4 regions of the Desmospora activa DSM 45169 genome follow, and region 4 is predicted to be linked to each of the others. Evidence: riboswitches for the same ligand, from Rfam matches in the RefSeq annotation. Region 4 holds a riboswitch; each other region holds the start of a gene.

Region 1 (3,212 bases), on a different contig from region 4:
ATCCGCTTGTTGGAGGCTGCTCGTCAGTGTGGAGTTAGCAAGTTTATCTACGCTTCTTCCGCAGCGGTTTATGGAAATCCGCAATATTTGCCGATCGATGAAAACCATCCCGTTAATCCGCTCTCTCCTTACGGGATTTCCAAATTTACACCGGAGTACTATCTAAGAGCGTATCAAGATCTCTATGGAATCCCCTTTACCATTTTGCGCTATGCCAATGTTTACGGGCAACGGCAGATCAGCAAAGGGGAGGGGGCGGTGATTGCCATCTTCCTGGAGCGCATTTTGAAGGGGGAACCACTCCGAATTGACGGGGATGGGGAACAAACCCGGGATTATATTCATGTATCCGATATTGCCGCTGCCAATATCGCGGCACTGTCACGGGCCGAAAACCAAGTGCTCAATATTGGAACGGGTATTTCCACTTCCATTAATGAGTTGGTACAGCTTTTGAAAAAGGTGTCAAATAAACCGATTTCTGTTTCCTATGGTCCTGACAGAGAAGGGGATATTAAACATAGTTATTTTGATATTGACGGAGCGCGACGCCATCTGATGTTTAAGCCTAAGGTCAGCCTGGAAGAAGGCCTTATACAAAGCTTGGATTACCTTTTGCAAAACAGGGTTTTACTCCAGCGTGGAACGGCTGTAACAGAATTGTAAAGATAACGTAAAATACGCCTAATCGCGTATTGCCAACCGGTTAGATCTCCAGTATACTGGTTACCAGTTGGTGAAGTTCTGGTAAGTGATTACTGTTTTCAACTATTTTTATTACGGCAGGAGTGGTTTGCGGATGCGTTCAAAAGCGATGGCTTACGAAAGCGATTCGCAAGCGAGTTCGGTTGATCTTCAACCATCGCATGAGCAAACAGGAATGTATCCTGTGGCAAAGCGAATACTTGAAATCTTATTTTCGATTGCGCTCTTAGTGTTTATTCTTCCTGTCATGGTATTGACGATGATTGCCATTAAACTGGAATCAAGAGGTCCGGTCTTTTATAAGCAAGAACGAGTGGGGTTAAACGGTCGACCATTTCATGTGATTAAATTGCGATCAATGCGGATTGACGCTGAGAAAAATGGACCGCAGTGGGCTGCCAAGGATGATCCGCGCGTCACACGAGTGGGCCGCTTTATTCGTAAGACTCGCATCGATGAAGTGCCACAATTGATCAATGTCTTGCACGGGGATATGAGTCTGATCGGTCCACGTCCGGAACGACGGGTGTTTACGGAGAAGTTCGCCAAAGAGATCCCCAACTTTAAAAAGCGGCTAACCATTAAGCCGGGTTTGACGGGTTGGGCTCAAGTGAACGGTGGTTATGATGCTACTCCCAAAGAAAAATTCTTTATGGATATGTATTACATTCGGCGACAATCGTTTGCCTTGGATCTGCAAATCCTGTACCGCACCGTCTGGGTTGTTCTCTCCGGTAGCGGAGCGCGTTAAAAATGAATCATCAACACACACAAAGGTTGCCAATCAATGGCAACCTTTTTTATTCTTCACCATAATCGGTTCTATTTTCATGTAAACCTCTCGATTAGAAAACCAAACGGAGGGTAAGGTATAACAAAAACCACAGGGGAATACTCATCCATGTTGCATTGAAAATGCCCAACAAGAACGATTTACCAACAACAGGGTAATTCATACAGGGCACCTCCGTGACCTCTTGATTAGTTTTTATTATACGGCATATCCCCCGAAAATAGTGTGGGAACGGCAATTTGTAAAGGAAATGTAATGCTTGGGTAAAACCCTTAACAAACGACGATCAACGGTTCGCAAAAACGAAAATATTGACGGGTTGCGTTTCTCATGCTAAAATCATTCTCGACCAATAGGAATAATTGGATTCTCTTATCCAGAGCGGTGGAGGGACTGGCCCGATGAAACCCGGCAACCGACTGCATAGCGGTAAAGGTGCCAATTCCTGCGGAACTGGTAAAGGTTCTGACAGATGAGAGTGGAGAGTTTGGACACAACCTTTCTGCGTATCTGCCAGAAAGTTTTTTTTATGTTGTAAGGGAGGTGTAGGTTGTGATTCAACTGAAAGAAGTATCCAAACAGTTTCCCGTAAAAAGAGGAAATCAGCCGGTGACAGCGTTATCCGGAGTAAATATCGATGTTCAACAAGGTGAGATCTTTGGCATTATCGGCAGAAGCGGTGCCGGTAAAAGCACGCTCCTGCGAATGGTAAACGGATTGGAAAAACCGACGTCCGGAGAAGTGTATGTGGACGGTCAAGCCATTCACCACTTAAATGAAAAAGAGTTGCGCCAGGCGCGCTTACAGATGGGAATGATTTTTCAACACTTTAACCTGTTATGGTCACGAACGGTATGGGGAAATGTGGCATTCCCCTTGGAAGTGGCAGGAATCCCTAAGGACGAAATTGAGGAGCGGGTGAAGCGGCTGTTGGATCGTGTCGGATTAAAAGAACGGGCAACGGCATATCCCTCACAACTGTCAGGGGGGCAGAAACAGCGTGTCGGCATTGCCCGTGCTTTGGCCAACGATCCCAAGGTGTTGTTGTGTGATGAGGCGACATCCGCCCTCGATCCGGAGACGACAGCCTCCATCCTGCAATTGTTGCGGGAAATCAACCGCGACACGGGAATTACACTGCTGCTGATTACACACGAAATGAGCGTAGTTCGCGCCATCTGTCAGCGGGTGGCAGTGATGGACGGGGGCAGTGTGATTGAGTTGGGGGAAGTGGAAGAGATCTTCCAACGGCCGCGCCATGAAGTAACCGCCCAATTTGTGAAGCAGACATTGCTGGAAGGAGCGGAGCAACCCCAGGCCGACGCAGAAACTAGTGTCTGGCTGCAGTTTTCAGTCGACGACTGGAGGGAGTTGTTACCGCATCTGCAAAAGGAAGCCGCTACAAATGGAGTCCGGATTCACTTAGTAGCAGGGGAACTGACTGTGGATGGAGCGGTGACGGTTTCCTTGGAAGGGGAGCCTTCAACCGTAGAAAAAGTGGCGATACGGTTTCGAGAGCGATCGGAGAAGGAGGTGACGGCAGGTGTTAGCGGAAGTTGATTGGCCGCTGGTTTGGCAGGCAAGCGGTGAGACGGTGTATATGGTCGCGATCTCCACTTTTTTTACCGCCCTCTTCGGTATTCCTCTCGGAATCCTACTGGTGATCACTGATCGTGGACAGATTGCAGCCCAACCGTGGTTACAGCGAATCATT
Region 2 (3,212 bases), 1.4 Mb from region 4:
CGTATCAAAGAGACTGGCGGTCGCACCCGCTGATCACGCGACACATACGATAAAGCATTGCATGATACGTGAAGAATTCTGATTGAAGAAGGTGGGCTCATGTTTTACCGCCATGTGCTAGACTTGCTGCAAAAACGAGGGGTTTCACTGGATGAGATCGCCGATATCGTCTATACACTGCAACGACCGTATAATGATGAGTTAAAGAAAGCCCACTGCTTGGAAAGTGTAGAGCATGTCTTGCAAAAGCGAGAAGTACAGCATGCCATCATTACTGGTGTTGCCCTGGACACCTTGGCGGAAGGGAAACAGCTGCCTTCACCACTGCAGCGGATGATGGAAGTGGATGAACCCTTGTACGGCTTGGATGAGATTATGGCGTTAAGCGTTGTCAACATCTATGGAACCATCGGTTTAACCAGCTTTGGATATCTGGATAAAACCAAATTCGGCGTCATTAGCCGTCTCAATCACAAGGATGGCCACATCCACGTCTTTCTGGACGATTTGGTGGCCGGTGTCGCTGCAGCGGCATCGGCACGCATTGCCCATGAAAATCCGGATATGGAACGATATCGAGCGGATATTGCGCTGCATGAAGGGGAAAATAGCGAGAAGGGTGTTTCTGATCAATCGCATACATGAGAGTTGATAAAAAGGAAAACAAGCGATTCAACCACAGAGTTGGATTGCTTGTTTTGTGTGTGAATGGATATTAATCTTTTTTCCCATGAAGGTCTTCGCTGTTTTTCCGCGGCCGGGAAACCCGGTACAAGGTTTTTCTCTCCTGAATCCCCCACTCAACAACATTGCGAAAGGTGGATACATCTTTGCTAGTGAGGGGAACATGATCCCAATGTAATGTTTCTTGTTGCAAAAACTCACGCAAATTAGATTCAAAATGGCCTTCTTCCCTTGGATCGGAGGAAAAGAGCGTGCGACCGAGGAGAAAATCGGTGGTTACTCCATATAGATCGGCCAATTTTCGCAATGTCTCCAAGGAAGGTTCCCTGTCGTCCCGCTCATACATCCCGACGGCACTCTTACTAATTTCCAGGTGGTTGGCGACATCTTCCTGGCGCATGTTCCGGCGTATACGCAAGGTGCGCAGACGTTTTCCCAAAGACATGGTGAAGTGCCCCCTTTCATCTCTCATCCATTTTAACACATATCGTGTGAAGTAGACAGAATTTGTACCTCAAGTGTTTCAAATACACTTATTGTAATTTATAATAATTAGTAGCACTTCATGTGTTGGGTGGTGCGTATGAGGGATATAATGGCGAAAAAGTTGGTATGTTTACGTGGAGTAAGGCCCCGAACCGAAGTGGCAAGCAAATTACACATCAGCGTCAGTGCACTGCAGATGTATGAAAACGGCCGTCGTGTACCGCGGGATGATATTAAGCTGAAGTTGGCGCAATTTTATGGAGTCTCAGTTGAGTATTTGTTTTTTCAGCAGGAGGATGAGGAACATCAAACAGGAAAAATAGAGAATGAAGGTGACAAGAATTTTGAAGGTTAAGGTGGGAGAATGGTTGCGATTGCCCTGGTGGGATCGTTGGGTCTTATTATTGCGAAAGCGGGCGTCTAATCGGGATTTTCCACAACAAAAAAAGGGAGAATCAGGATCAACAATTAATCCGATAGAAAAACCTTGACTTCTTTGCGTGAACTCAATAATATGGAACTAAATCTTATCCAGAGGGGTGGAGGGATTCGGCCCGATGAAACCCGGCAACCTGCGATTTGAAGCAAGGTGCTAATTCCGACAAAATGGTTTCCATTTTGGAAGATAAGATGCGGGTCGATCTTGTATACCCCCCAGTCTCTCCAAAATGGACGAGGCTATTTTTTTCATTATTTTCACAGGGAGGGGATTGGGGTGGGAGAAAAAGATAGCGTCGATTTTAAAGTGGTTTCCAACCATATTGAAAAGATGTTGGAGACGATGAAGTATGGATCGATCACATTGGTTGTTCAGGACGGTAAGGTGATTCAGTTGGAGAAAAACGAAAAGGTTCGCATTCGCTGAAAAAACAAATCGCTGACCAGACAAACTGGAGGCGGTCGGTACCATCAATAGGGGCCGACCGTCTTTTTTGATGCTTGAAAGGAGGGAGAAGGATGGAATCCAGATTAACCTACGACAATTGGGATGAAGGTAAAAAGCCGTCGTTCTCCATTAATCAGGATGATCGGGGAGCGAAAGCGGTCCTTTCCTGGGCGGTGCAAACGTATGGAGACGATTTGGTATACGCTTGTAGCTTTGGAGCGGAGAGTGCCGTCCTGATCGAGTTAATCTCAGAAGTAAAGCCGGATGCCCGTTTGGTATTTTTGGATACCGGCCTACATTTTCCTGAGACATATGATCTGATCCAGCGGGTGGAGGAACGTTATCCTCGCTTGGTGGTAGAGCGGGTGAAACCGGATCTGACGGTGGAGGAACAAGCGAAGCAATACGGTGATGCGCTGTGGAAGCGAGAGGCGGATCAATGTTGTCGCATGCGCAAAGTGATTCCGCTGGAACGGGCGCTAAAGGGTGTGCCTGCTTGGATATCGGGATTGCGTCGTGAGCAGTCTCCCACCCGACGCTTTACGGCGTTTCTCAATCACGATAAACGTTTTCAATCGATCAAAGTATGTCCGTTGATCCACTGGACGTGGGATGAGGTCTGGGCCTTTATCCGCGAGCGGGATCTGCCTTACAATCCCCTTCATGATCAAGGATATCCCAGTATTGGCTGCGTGCCGTGCACAAAAGCGGTAAAAGACGGAGAAGATCTCCGTTCCGGACGGTGGACCGGCAAGGAGAAGACCGAGTGCGGATTGCACTCCTAAGGTGAGGAGACGTTCATGTCATTTGTAGTTGCGATTGCAGTCGCTTGTTTTTTCGCTATGAATATCGGTGCTAGCGGAGCTGCGGCGTCCATGGGGGTAGCCTATGGTTCTGGTGCTGTTTCACGGCGCCGGGTGGCTCTGTTGCTCTGTGGGGTGGGCGTGATTCTCGGTGCGACCATCGGCGGCGGCGAAGTGGTAAAAACAGTGGGGGAAGGGATTGTTCCTTCCAATCTGTTGTCGGTGGAAGTGGCTGTCATTATATTAGCTTCCGCTTGCCTCTCCCTGTTTATTGCCAATCTCATCGGAATTCCGCTGTCTACCAGTGAAGTGACGGTGGGGGCAGTCGTGGGTGTGGGTATTGCCTTTCAGGC
Region 3 (3,212 bases), 1.2 Mb from region 4:
CAGGTGTTGCAGTTAAAACAACAGGAATTTGTATTAGCTGCCCGCACCCTAGGGGCCGATACTCGCAGGCTGATGCAAAAGCATTTGATCCCAAATGCGATGGGACCGATCATTGTCATGCTCACCTTTACGGTTCCCAGCGCCATCTTTGCGGAAGCATTTCTCAGCTTCTTAGGTCTAGGGGTGCAAGCGCCGATCGCCAGCTGGGGCACCATGATCAACGATGCCTTGGTGGTGATTTTGTCCGATGAATGGTGGCGTCTCTTTTTCCCGGCCTTTATGCTTAGCTTGACGCTGCTGGCTTTTAACGCCCTGGGAGACGGTTTGCGCGATGCGTTGGACCCCAAAATGCGAAAATAGGGAAATAGGGCATTTACCCAAAGGAGAGGTAGCCCTAAAGGACTACGTATTAGAAGGGGCTTTGCCCGAAGGAGAGGTAGCCCTAAAGGACAACGCATTAGAAGGGGCTTTGCCCGAAGGAGTGGTAGGCGATGGAATCTATATTGGAGATTAAAAATTTAAAGGTCACCTTTCATACCCATGCCGGTCCTGTGCACGCCGTTCGTGGAGTCAATCTAAAAGTAGGCAAAGGAGAAGCATTGGCCATCGTAGGAGAGTCGGGCAGTGGAAAAAGTGTGACCGCACAAGCGATTCTCCGCTTGATTCCCTCTCCCCCTGGGCAGATGGAGGAAGGTGAGATTCTCTTTGCCGGGCGTGATCTCGCACGGGTGTCGGAGTGGGAGATGTTTCGGATTCGTGGCTCGGAGATCGGAATGGTATTTCAGGACCCGATGACCTCGTTAAACCCGACCATGACAGTAGGGAAGCAAATAATGGAGGGGCTGATGTGGCATCAACAGCTCACCCGGGAAGATGCACGGCAAAAAGCGGTGGAAATGCTGCGACTGGTAGGCATTCCTACGCCGGAGAAGCGGGTGAATCAATTTCCGCACGAATTTAGCGGGGGGATGAGGCAGCGGGCGATGATCGCCATCGCCCTCTCCTGCAATCCAAAGGTTTTAATCGCCGATGAACCGACGACTGCCCTCGATGTAACGATCCAAGCGCAGATTCTAGAGCTGATGAAGGAGCTTCAGGAGAAAACGGAGACTGCCATCATTTTGATCACCCATGATCTAGGGGTTGTAGCGGAAATGGCGCAACAGGTGGCGGTGATGTACGGCGGAAAAGTGGTGGAGTCCGGCAGAGTGGAAGAGATCTTTCATCACTCCCGTCACCCCTACACTTGGGGGTTGATGGCCTCTATGCCGCGGCTAGATTGGAAACGGGAGGAGGAGTTGACCCCGATTCCCGGTTCACCGCCGGATCTGTTTGATCCTCCCCTGGGTTGCCCTTTTGCCGATCGTTGTCCACATGCGATGCATATTTGCCATGATGAAATGCCGGAGGTGTACTCTGTTTCGGAAGATCATCAGGTAGCGTGTTGGTTGGAACACCCTCAGGCCACACCTGTGAGTCAAACACCCCAGGTACAAATTCGGGCACGTGGGTAATACGGCTTGACAGTAAAGTTAAAACCATCTTATCATAAGGAAAATCATAAACCTTCTTCTTATCCAGAGCGGTTGAGGGACTGGCCCGATGACACTGCGGCAACCACCCTATCAGGGAAAGGTGCCAACTCCTGCTGGACATATGTCCAGGAAGATGGGAAGAGGGGCGGGACATGTGTGTATGCGCAGCCCGGCCTCTTCCATTTGGGAAGGTGCCGGGCTTTTTGCTTGATAATACTCAGCGCGCGGAATGGTCGAGGAGGATTGTAAATGAAAACAGCGGAAAAGGGCGTGGAACGGCGACAGGTGCGCGTTGATCGGTTTTTGCTGGAGTGCGGAAAAGAGTTGACGGCAGTGGAAGTGGCGGTAGAAATCGCAGGAGCTTGGAAGCCGGGACAGGATAATGTGATTCTAATTTGTCACGCCTTGACAGGAGATGCTCATGCTGTCGGGGATGAAAGGGATCCAGGTTGGTGGGATGAACTGGTGGGAAGGGGAAAACCGCTCGATACCGACCGCTTCGCCATGATTACGATGAATGTGTTGGGGGGATGCAACGGCACGACCGGTCCCGCCTCTATCTGTCCACAGAGCGGTCGTCCCTATGGATCTTCCTTTCCATTGGTGACGATTCGGGATATGGTGCGGTTACAACGACAAGTTTTAGCACAAATGAAGGTGGATCACTTGCAGGCGATTGTTGGCGGATCAATGGGAGGCATGATGGTGTTGGAGTGGGGGATACTATATCCCGAAATGTCGCGGCGGCTGATTCCGATTGCGACAGCACCATCGCTAAATGCTATGGCAATCGCCTTTAACGAGATTGCCCGTCAGGCCATTCGGTCAGATCCTGCTTTTGCAGGAGGAGATTACTATCCGGACTCAGGACCGATCCGGGGGTTGGCGGTTGCGCGGATGGTGGGGATGGTCACTTATCGCACTCCGCGGTTGTTTGAGCACCGTTTCGGTCGAAATTTGCAGCGAAGTGGACCGTTATTGAACCAGGAGAGCCTGTTTCAAGTGGAGAGTTATCTTCGCTATCAAGGAAATAAGCTGGTGGACCGCTTTGACGCTAATAGTTATCTGACATTGTTGAAGGCAATGGATACCCATGATATCGGACGGGGACGGGAAGGAGCCCGACGGGCTTTAGCTCGGGTGCAAGCGGCGGTCTTGGTAATTGGAATCGAAGATGACCAACTGTTTCCGGCGTATCAACAGCGAGAATTGCACCGTTGGCTGATTGCGGAGGGAAAGGAGAGCTACCTGTTTACCTTTCCTTCGGATTACGGCCATGATGCTTTTTTGGTCCAGTTTGATAAATTGGCTCCTCCCATTCAGGCTTTTCTCTCGGATACGGTACCCACCGTTTAAAAATGTGACGATTTGGTGGATATCAAAATGAATAAAAGCCCATTTTATCTTGTGTAGAGGTATACCTTTCCAATATGTGAGAATCCCTTACCTTGACGCTCTAGGAAGCTTGGGAGTACAATAAATGTGGCAAATGCGTTAAAACTTCTTGCCTATTGAATAGTTTTTGTTGGTTACCGGCGCTCTGCCGGTAATGCTATGAGCAAAGAAGTTTTACGTATTTAAGGATTTCATCGATTTTATTAGGGGTAAATGGGGGGCAAGTGATGAGTAAGCACCGTAGTTTTTTCAACCGGCGGCTTCACTCTTTACTGGGTGTAA
Region 4 (3,212 bases):
CAATTTCGCCTTCATGGAGATCAAAAGTGATCCCCTGGAGGATTTCGGGTCCGTGGTTATAGGCGAAGCGAACGTTTTCCAGAGATAACACTGTAGATTTATGATCGGCATCGGTTGTTACTGGGACCGGTCGACACCAGTTGTGCAACGCTTGTGTAAGTGAAGGGGACAGGATGTGACGGATGTTGCTGAGGCGATCCGTCGGTTTCCACTCAGGCTGAAGGTGTTTGAGAGCCTCGACATATAACGGTTCCCGCAAGCCGACATCCCGTAGGATGCTGGTAGCGAGCAATTCATCCGGTGTGCCGATCGCTTGGATACTTCCTTGGTCCATAATCACCATGCGATCAATCGGTTGGCGCAGGACATCTTCAATCCGATGTTCAATAATAATTACCGTTTTACCGGTGCGTTGCCCAATTTCAACAATTAACGCCATCGCTTGTTGCGCACTGGCGGGATCCAAGTTGGCAAGGGGTTCATCAAACAGAAGCACATCACAAGACATAGAGAGGATACCGGCCAAAGAAACCCGCTGTTTTTGCCCGCCGGAACATTCATGGGGGCTTCGATCGATCCAGGGCAGCATATCGACCATATTCAGTGCGTGCTTGACCTCGATTTTCATCTGTTCCAGGGGAATGCCCTCATTCTCAAAAGCAAACGCAACATCTTCTCCTACGGTTAAACCGACAAACTGACCATCCTGATCCTGGAGGATGGTACCCACCACACGGCTGATATCGGACAGATGTTTCGGTTGAGGAGCAACTCCACGGATGAAAAGCTCCCCTGTGATCTCCCCGGGATATGAAAAGGGGATAAGCCCATTGATACAATGGGCCAGTGTCGATTTGCCGGAACCGCTTGGTCCGGCGATCAATATCATTTCCCCTGCTTGAATGTCCAGGTTGATCTTTTTTAGCGTCGGGTTGGATACATGTTTATAGCGAAAGCTAAAATCCTGAAACGAAAGGATGGCAGACATGAGCGGACTCCTTTAAACATCCAGTTTTAAGTTGGTGTTACGCCGGTTCCATTTGGTTAAGCCCAAGACGGCAGGAATCCCCAATGCCCCCAATACGATGACATTGGCGACCGAGGCGCCGATCACTTGCAGCACGACTTTGTCGGCGGGTTCTGACATCAACCACACATCGAGTGCTCCGGCTAACGAGACAGCAATGATAATGCCGATAAGGCCGGAGATGGCCAAAAAGACGAGATGTCTTCCCTTGACTTGGCCATCGTTGACGCTAAAGCCCTTATTGGTAAATACCAACCCCATAAACAGACCGGTGATGCCGGAACTTAACACCCATCCCCACCAAATGCCCCAACCGGAGATGAGGTCGGTCAGGAGATGCCCGATAAACCCGATCAAAAACCCGACCACCGGTCCAAACAATGCCCCAAAGATCACCAATAGGGCAACAGCAGGCTTAATAAAGGTGTTGGGTGCGATCGGAAATCCCAATAAGCCCAATATTCCGTATAAAGCTGATCCGATGCCGATCGTGACGACGGTTTTGGTGTTCAATTGAAAAAGGGAAGTAAACATGGTATCCGCTCCTTTTTTAAGATTTGGTGGAACGCGATCGTGCAAAATAAAAACCCTTTCCGAAGGAAAGAGTGGGACGGTGTGTCGTTCATCTTATCTTTCAGAAGATATCTGGTGATCTCTGTTGGATGTGGCACCTTTTTTGCGGTCAAATAGGTTGCTGGGCTTCATCGGGCCAAATCCCTCCGCCGCTCTTGATAAGATCAAGTATGTAGTTTTGAAAAAAAGATACGACAAAAGTACATAATACCAAAAGATATATTAGTATAGATCGATAAGGTCGTCAAGGTTTTCGACAGCGGGAGATGCATTGGTTTCTGTTTCCCGTCAAATAAAAAAAGAACGGCCAAAAGCCGTTTTTAAGGGGTAGACCAAGATAGAGAAGACATGATTCTAACTGGGTCGAGAAAGGGATGTTTTAATCTTAATCCAATCGATCGACGGTGTCAAGAACTAACGTTCGTATGAGCCTTAATTTTTTTATGGACGAGAGTGGACCAGTGTCAATTTCTCGAGGTTGCGTTGTATGGTAAAATGGATCGCGGTATGATGAGAGTGGATCAAAGGGGGAGAAATGGATGGCAGAGATTAATGTGGACCACAGTAAATATCAAAATATCCGCTTCGACATTCAAGATGAGTCGGCGATTATGACTGATATCTTGGAAACGATTCCTTATGAATATCCGGGTAAAGACATAGAAGTGGAGATTCCTACATCTGAATTTACCTCGGTATGTCCATGGTCGGGTTTGCCTGATTTTGCAGAGATTACGATTTCGTTTGTCCCGGGTCGCCATCTGATTGAGATGAAATCGTTAAAATACTACCTTACCTCCTATCGCAATGTGGGCATCTATCAAGAGCACGCCACCCGTCGTATTTTGGAGGAGCTGGTGGCAGTGTCCAAACCAAAGTGGATGAAGGTGGAAGCTTTATGGAACGCCCGTGGTGGGCTTGGCACGCGTGTGGTGGCGGAGTGGACGGGGGAATAACATATGAATGACCTGGCGTAAGCCGGGTTTTTTTGGTTCAATCAAAAAAAGGAGGGGATCTCATGGAGATGGTATTTCGATCGTTACATGAATACTCGTTTGAAGAGGCGACACAAATATGGAACCGCTGTTTTGAAGGATATCTGGTGGATGCTACGATGACGGTGGATCGATTTGTCCAACGGATGGGTATAGAAGGGCTGTCCCCGGCGCGATCGTTGGTGGCCGTTGCGGGAGAGGAACCGGTGGGGATCGTGCTAAACGGGCTAAGAACGGTACAGGGGAGAAAAGCGGCATGGAACGGAGGAACCGGTGTAGCGGTACCCTACCGGGGAAAAGGGCTGGGCACAGCGTTGCTGGAAGCGACAATGGCTCTGTATCAACGGGAACAGGTGGAGATCGCCACATTGGAAGCCTTTGAAAAGAATAAAAAAGCCATTTCTCTGTATGAGAAGATGGGGTATCGTGTGGTTGACCGGCTGCTTTTTCTGGAAAAAACGGGGACGCTGGATGTTGCGTTGTTAAAAGAGCGGCAGTCATACCGGGTACAGATCGGAAGCGCCGGTGAAGTGTCATCGTTATCATTTTATCCGTCACTGTCCCCTTGGCAAACAGACTGGGAGGGAATCAAGGACGGCATGGCGGCTATTGTTCGT

What was found. Region 4 has a riboswitch for S-adenosylmethionine ahead of C8J48_RS09865 (ECF-type riboflavin transporter substrate-binding protein). Riboswitches for the same ligand answer to the same signal wherever they lie in the genome.
Region 1: another riboswitch for S-adenosylmethionine. It lies ahead of C8J48_RS14830 (methionine ABC transporter ATP-binding protein); the one in region 4 lies ahead of C8J48_RS09865 (ECF-type riboflavin transporter substrate-binding protein).
Region 2: another riboswitch for S-adenosylmethionine. It lies ahead of C8J48_RS19175 (YezD family protein); the one in region 4 lies ahead of C8J48_RS09865 (ECF-type riboflavin transporter substrate-binding protein).
Region 3: another riboswitch for S-adenosylmethionine. It lies ahead of metX (homoserine O-acetyltransferase MetX); the one in region 4 lies ahead of C8J48_RS09865 (ECF-type riboflavin transporter substrate-binding protein).

The regions. Positions count from the first base shown of each region.
Region 1 is NZ_PZZP01000002.1:326,760-329,971, reverse strand. Features, by position in the region: gene C8J48_RS14840 (SDR family oxidoreductase) at 1-666, shown strand, start outside; gene C8J48_RS14835 (sugar transferase) at 815-1,456, shown strand; SAM riboswitch class I at 1,868-1,977, shown strand; gene C8J48_RS14830 (methionine ABC transporter ATP-binding protein) at 2,051-3,058, shown strand; gene C8J48_RS14825 (methionine ABC transporter permease) at 3,042-3,212, shown strand, end outside.
Region 2 is NZ_PZZP01000001.1:654,782-657,993, forward strand. Features, by position in the region: gene C8J48_RS03160 (DNA polymerase III subunit alpha) at 1-33, shown strand, start outside; gene C8J48_RS03165 (phosphatidylglycerophosphatase A family protein) at 100-645, shown strand; gene C8J48_RS03170 (helix-turn-helix domain-containing protein) at 716-1,129, opposite strand; gene C8J48_RS03175 (helix-turn-helix transcriptional regulator) at 1,268-1,525, shown strand; SAM riboswitch class I at 1,695-1,802, shown strand; gene C8J48_RS19175 (YezD family protein) at 1,880-2,035, shown strand; gene C8J48_RS03185 (phosphoadenylyl-sulfate reductase) at 2,128-2,841, shown strand; gene C8J48_RS03190 (sulfate permease) at 2,857-3,212, shown strand, end outside.
Region 3 is NZ_PZZP01000001.1:778,443-781,654, forward strand. Features, by position in the region: gene C8J48_RS03760 (ABC transporter permease) at 1-360, shown strand, start outside; gene C8J48_RS03770 (ABC transporter ATP-binding protein) at 492-1,514, shown strand; SAM riboswitch class I at 1,571-1,675, shown strand; gene metX (homoserine O-acetyltransferase MetX) at 1,785-2,891, shown strand; gene C8J48_RS03780 (succinate dehydrogenase cytochrome b558 subunit) at 3,158-3,212, shown strand, end outside.
Region 4 is NZ_PZZP01000001.1:2,022,319-2,025,530, reverse strand. Features, by position in the region: gene C8J48_RS09870 (ABC transporter ATP-binding protein) at 1-988, opposite strand, end outside; gene C8J48_RS09865 (ECF-type riboflavin transporter substrate-binding protein) at 1,001-1,561, opposite strand; SAM riboswitch class I at 1,652-1,765, opposite strand; gene queF (preQ(1) synthase) at 2,140-2,556, shown strand; gene C8J48_RS09855 (GNAT family N-acetyltransferase) at 2,619-3,212, shown strand, end outside.